Regions from separate parts of the Pedobacter terrestris genome, predicted to be linked through region 1. Evidence: riboswitches for the same ligand, from Rfam matches in the RefSeq annotation. Region 1 holds a riboswitch; the other holds the start of a gene.

Region 1 (3,428 bases):
ATGAATGGCAAAATCTGTAAGGTGTTCCATCAGTTCTACAGATAATCCTATTGGTTTTTCTCTCCCCAATGCAGATTCAGCTTCTGAAATGGGCATATCACTTTGTCCAATGTGTAAACCAAATGCTTCAATATTTTTGGCAACTTCTACATTATCATTAACCAAAAGCGGAACCTGATAGCGCTCGCAAAGATCTTTTAATCTGAGTGCTTTTTCTGTAAAATCTGCTGTTGACAGTTGCTTTTCTCTGATTTGAACCAAATCCACACCGCCTTTTAATGCCTGTTCTATTACCCAAAAGAAATCGCGGTTTAAACAGGCTTTTTCATCGGTTACCAGGTAGAGCCTATGCTTAAAGTCGATCATTGTACTTTTAGTTTGTTGCGAATGTCTCCTTCGGTTATGTTGTAGAGTGCATTATAAAACTCGACTTGAAAGGTACCTGGCGCACCCGCTTTTTCTGCCGCCATTTCTCCGGCAATGGCCATAATTGCCGTTGCAGAAATTACACCATCCATTGTCGTTTCTGAAACGGCAATGCAAGCGCCGATAATTGCAGTAGCTGTACAGCCCATTCCGGTAACCTTTGCCATTAACGGACTCCCATTTTCAATTTGTACCGTTTTTGTTCCGTCGGTTACAAAATCTATCGCTCCGGAAATACATACAATTGTCTGGTTTTGTTGAGCGAGCCAAATGGCCGACTTTAATGCTTCTGTAGAATTATGCGTGCTGTCTACCCCTTTAGATTGAAGGGTTACATTGGCTAAAGCCATAATTTCTGAAGCATTGCCACGAATTGCATCTGGCTTAAATTGAAGCAATTCTTTCAAAACGGAGTCACGGTAAAGACTTGCGCCCGCACCAACAGGATCTAATATCCACCGTCTTTTTATTTTATGTGCATGTGCAGCAGCCATTTTCATGCTTTCTGCCCAATATTCATCTAAAGTGCCAATATTTACAACCAACGCTCCGGAAATTTGAACAATGTCATCGATTTCTGGATGGGCATGGGCCATTAAAGGGGAAGCCCCTAAAGCGAGCAACGCATTTGCGGTATTGTTCATTACCACGTAATTGGTAATGCTGTGCACCAAAGGATTTTGTTGCCGTAGTTTTTGAAGATTTTGAATAATAATAGACTCCATAGTTTCTAAATTTTGCTTTAGGGGAGTCTTCCAAATGCCGAAAGCACTTGACACTGCGATTTGCAGATAGAACTATTTCCTACGCCGGTATAATCCGGATCAGGTTATGAGGGTATATTCTCAGCCAACTGTATAGAAGGCACCCCTAAAGTTTACATCGGCAATATAAGCTTTTTATTTTATGAGCAAGGAAACTCCGTTCAAAGAAGATTGGAAGAAGTAATTTGCAAAATACATGCAAACAAAAAAAGCCGGCAACCAAATTACCGGCTTAATTTTATTAAGATTGGACAAAGCCAACTGTATTGTTTAAATATGAATTGCTCTGTTTTCTGTGGCTGCTAATGCGGCTTCTTTCAAAGCTTCCGTATAGGTTGGATGGGCATGACAAGTTCTGGCAATATCTTCTGCAGATGCTCGGAATTCCATTGCGATAACCGCTTCGGCAATCATGTCTGCTGCACGAGGGCCAATCATATGTACACCTAAAACTTCATCAGTTGTAGCATCTGCCAATACTTTAATGAAGCCATCTGTATCCATACTTGCTTTTGCACGTCCGCTTGCTTTGAATGGGAAAGAACCTGCTTTATACTTAACACCTTTTTCTTTTAGTTGCTCTTCAGTTTGGCCAACAGAAGCAACTTCTGGCCAAGTATATACTACGCCAGGGATCAGGTTATAGTTGATGTGCGGTTTTTGTCCGGCAATGCTTTCTGCAACATAAGTACCTTCATCTTCAGCTTTGTGCGCCAACATTGCACCTGTAATTACATCGCCAATGGCATAAACACCTTTAACTGAAGTTTCAAGATGTTCATTTACCGGAATTTTCTTCCCTCTTTCTTCTACTGTAATGCCAATTTTATCTAAGCCTAAACCTTCAGTGTACGCAGTACGGCCAACAGCAACAATGCAATAATCTGCATCTAAAGAAATGGTTTCGCCTTTTGGTGTTTCTGCAGTAACGGTAACGGTTTTGCCTTTTGTGGTTGCTCCGGTTACTTTATGTCCCATATAGAATTCCATGCCTAAAGATTTTTTCAACACGCGTTGAAGTTCTTTACCCAAACCAGCATCCATAGTACCGATAATGGATGGCAAAAATTCTACTACTGATACTTTTGTACCTAAGCGCGCATATACCGAACCTAATTCTAAACCGATAACTCCACCACCAATAACCACCATTGATTTTGGTACTTCTTTAATATTTAAAGCTTCTGTAGAAGTGATGATTCTTTTTTTATCAATTGGTAGGAAAGGTAAAGCTGTAGGTTTTGAACCTGTTGCAATAATTACATTTTTTGCAGAAAGTGTTTCTGTTGTACCATCTTCTTTCGTAATCAGAATGGTGTTTTTATCTACAAAAGAACCAACACCTTCAAAAGCATCGATTTTATTTTTCTTGAATAAATACGTGATACCCGCAGTGTTCTGAGCTACAACATCGTCTTTACGGGCGATCATTTGTTTCATGTCAACCTTTAAATCTTTAAGGTTAATTCCATGCGTGGTGAACGTATGGGCTGCATTGTGGAAATGTTCAGATGAATCTAACAAGGCTTTAGAAGGAATACAACCAACGTTTAAGCAGGTACCTCCATAAGTTTTATATTTTTCGATAACAGCAGTTTTTAATCCTAACTGGGCGCAACGAATTGCACCAACATAACCACCCGGCCCTGAACCGATAACAACGACGTCGTATTGCATAATTTCTTGAGAATTTTTATTGTTTCAAATGTAGGGAAAAAAGGTTTAAGGTAAAAGGTAAATTGGAACCCTAAAAAGACATAAACAGGTAAAAATACGCTATCTCCTAATCGATTAAGTGGTTTTGGATAATGTAATTCCGGGCATGTTCAAAATTTAAAAATAACTGATCTGCAACTTTTAGTTTCTGATGTTCGCGTATGTTATTTTGAATGGCAAAACATGTAATATTTGCGGCAACAGCAGCTTTTATACCATTTATTGTATCTTCAAACACTATACAATCTGCCTTATCAATTTGAATTTTTTCGATACAAAGATTATAACTCTCTGGATCTGGTTTGCTTTTTTGCACATCTGTTCGCGTTACGTAAGTAGTGAAATATTTGGCTAATCCATTGCGCTTTAAAATCACTTCCAGAACGTTTGTTGGACTGGCAGTTACGATTGCCATTAATAATCCCTTAGTATAAAAATACTCCAGAAATTCTGCTACGTAAGGCATTAATTTAATGTCTACAGTATTTAGCCGATCCATGGTCAACTTTTCTCGTTTTGCGA
Region 2 (3,428 bases), 2.5 Mb from region 1:
AATTGCAGAAGTAATATGATCATAACCGGGCGCCACATCTGTTGTTAAGGGGCCGAGTGTATAAAATGGTGCTTCGGCACAATATTCCAACTGTTTCTCCATATTTTCCTTAATAAGATGCATGGGCACATGGCCAGGTCCTTCATTCATTACCTGAACATCGTGTTTCCATGCCAACTGGTTCAGTTCGCCTTGAGTTTTCAATTCTGCAAACTGCGCTTCGTCATTAGCATCGGCAATAGAACCCGGACGTAAACCATCGCCCAGCGAGAAAGAAACGTCGTATTTTTTCATAATCTGGCAGAGCTCTTCAAAGTGCGTATACAGAAAATTTTCTTTGTGATGTGCCAAACACCATTTGGCCATAATTGAACCTCCGCGTGAGACAATACCTGTTAATCTTTTAGCAGTCAACGGAATGTATCTTAACAAAACCGCAGCATGTATAGTGAAATAATCAACGCCTTGCTCTGCCTGTTCTATGATTGTATCTTTAAAAATCTCCCAGGTTAGATCTTCCGCTTTTCCATTTACTTTCTCTAAAGCCTGATAAATCGGGACAGTTCCTATTGGCACCGGCGAATTCCTAATGATCCATTCGCGCGTTTCATGAATATTTTTTCCGGTAGATAAATCCATAATATTATCTGCACCCCACCTGCATGCCCAAACGGCTTTTTCTACTTCTTCATCAATTGATGAGCTTACCGCTGAATTGCCAATATTGGCATTGATTTTTACCAGGAAATTTCTTCCGATAATCATTGGTTCCAATTCCGGATGATTGATATTTGCTGGAATTATAGCGCGCCCCGCAGCAACTTCTTCCCGAACAAATTCTGGCGTAATCCAACCTTTTGGTGTATTTGCACCAAAACTATCACCTTTGTGCTGATGAGAAAGCGTTGGGTCTGTTTGTAAAACTTCCTGATAACGCTGGTTTTCTCTAATCGCAATATATTCCATTTCAGCAGTTATAATCCCTTTTTTAGCGTAATGCAATTGGGTTACAGTTTGATTTACCTTTGCGCGATATGGTTTTTTGATATGTTCAAACCGCAAATGATCCAGTTCTGCAGTTTCACGGCGCTCCTGTCCATACTGAGAAGTCACTTGATCAAGTTGTTCTACATCATTTCGGTTTATAATCCATGTTTCGCGCAATCGCGGCAATCCTTTTTTGATATCTGTTTGGATTGCTGAATCGGTATATGCACCACTGGTATCATACAGTGTGACGGGCAAATTCGCTTTAAAAACTCCGTTGCTTAGCCGTGTGTCGGCCAAGCTAACCTGCCGCATAGCAACGCGAAGATCTGGAAACAACTCTCCCTGAACGTAAATTTTCTTTGAGCCTGTAAAAGGTTTTGTAGAGATGGCATTGCCTGTGGTTTTAATCTGTTCTGTTTTCATCGGTCTGAACTTGAAATTGTTTAATGGAACATCGGGAAAGAATACAAGAAAGATTTATCCGCCTTGCGTTGCACGGATAACCAATATCTCGTCTCCATTACAAAGCATCTGGTTTGGCCACTGCGATTTTTGAAGGATGACCCGATTGATGGCCACTGCAATACCTCTGGGTATTTCTCCAAATTGCATGGACAGCAAATTTTCGATTGAAATTTGTCCGCTTAACTGTCTTTTTTTGTGATTAAAGGTGATTTCCATTCCTGTAAAAAGATTTAATACATAAACTTTAGGAATGGCGTAAAACGCACATTGGAAGTATGGGCTACTTTTCCCTTCGGCAGCATTATCTGCATCAGGTTCATAGGGTATAAATCTCAGCCGTATCGGCACCCCTAAAGTTTGATACAAACATATATAAAATTAAACCGTAATACGTAATTTTAAATTATATAAATTATATAACCATCTGAATATTAATTCAAAAATTTGGTTACCTAATATTAAAATTTAGGCTTATATTTTGAATTTCAAGTATCAAAACAGCTTTTGAAACGCAACAAAAGAAATCAAATGCGATAAAAAATTAAGGAAATTTTGCAGTGTATGAACACCAAAAAACCAACCATAAAATGTGATTTTCCGCAAGTATTTCACCTTGAAAATCTTATTTCGGCTTTCATTTATAATTGGTATTTTACGGGCTTAAATCAAAACCGCATAATGGCATTAAGTAGAATTTGGTCAGCATTTATTATTGTGGCAATTGTTGTAGCTAGTATCAAATGTTTTTTCTTTGGACAAACGGATATTTTTAGCTGGATGGTTATTGGAAAAGCAGACGATGCTGCCAATCCGCTAAAGCTAGATGGCATCATCCAAACTTGTTGGGTAGCCGTAGAACTTTGCTTGAAACTTATCGGAATTTTAGCGCTTTTTATGGGTTTTATGAGTATCGCAGAAAAAGCCGGAGGCATCCGATTATTGTCGAAAATTGTAGGCCCTTTTTTTTCGAAACTATTCCCTGATGTTCCGAAAGGACATCCTTCTATGGGGCATATGATTATGAATTTTTCCGCCAATTTACTGGGGCTAGACAATGCTGCAACTCCTTTCGGACTTAAAGCAATGGAAAGTTTGCAAGAACTTAACCCTAAACCAGATACCGCGTCAGACGCGCAGATTATGTTTTTGTGTTTACATGCCGCCGGACTAAGTCTGATTCCTGTAAGTGTAATTGCAATTAGAGCATCTCAGAACGCTTCTAATCCTACCGATGTATTTATCCCTTGTTTAATCGTGACATTTGTAGGTACAATGGCTGCAATGCTGATTGTTTCCTTCAAACAGAAAATCAACATTTTCCAGCCTGTTGTAATGGCCTGGATTTTTAGCCTGTCGCTTATTATCGCTGGGCTTGTATTTTACATTAAATCACTGGATGCTTCAGGCATACAATCGTTTTCTGGCTTGCTTAGTAACGGGTTAATTTTATTTATTTTCCTCGCCATCGTTCTCGGAGCACTTTATAAGAAAATTGACGTATTTGATGCCTTTATTGATGGTGCGAAAGATGGTTTCAATACCGCGATAAACATTATCCCTTACTTAGTTGGGATGTTGGTGGCTATTAGTCTTCTACGTACAAGCGGAACATTCGATGTTGTTATTAATGGAATAAAGAGTGTATTTGTGTATTTAGGATCCGATACGAGATTTGTTGAGGGATTGCCTACCGCATTAATCAGACCTTTAAGTGGAGGAGCTGCAAGAGGCATGATGGTAAGCACTATGGAAACTTATGGTCCAGATTCATTTGCAAGTCGCTTATCCGGGATTTTCCAAGGCGCTTCTGATACGACATTTTATGTTGTAGCCGTATATTTTGGTTCGGTTAAAATTAAAAACACCCGATACGCCATTGGTTCGATGCTTTTAGCAGATTTGGTTGGCGTTTGTACTGCAATAGCCATCTGTTACTTGTTTTTTGGGTAAAATATTCTGGTAAAATCATTTCA

What was found. Region 1 has a riboswitch for thiamine pyrophosphate ahead of thiM (hydroxyethylthiazole kinase). Riboswitches for the same ligand answer to the same signal wherever they lie in the genome.
Region 2: another riboswitch for thiamine pyrophosphate. It lies ahead of thiS (sulfur carrier protein ThiS); the one in region 1 lies ahead of thiM (hydroxyethylthiazole kinase).

Annotation. Positions count from the first base shown of each region.
Region 1 covers NZ_CP180264.1:4,136,308-4,139,735, reverse strand. The annotation lists gene thiE (thiamine phosphate synthase) at 1-366, opposite strand, end outside; gene thiM (hydroxyethylthiazole kinase) at 363-1,151, opposite strand; TPP riboswitch at 1,211-1,308, opposite strand; gene lpdA (dihydrolipoyl dehydrogenase) at 1,461-2,867, opposite strand; gene ACJVDH_RS17630 (HAD family hydrolase) at 2,974-3,428, opposite strand, start outside.
Region 2 covers NZ_CP180264.1:1,674,389-1,677,816, reverse strand. The annotation lists gene thiC (phosphomethylpyrimidine synthase ThiC) at 1-1,413, opposite strand, end outside; gene thiS (sulfur carrier protein ThiS) at 1,468-1,671, opposite strand; TPP riboswitch at 1,726-1,817, opposite strand; gene ACJVDH_RS07180 (nucleoside recognition domain-containing protein) at 2,017-3,405, shown strand.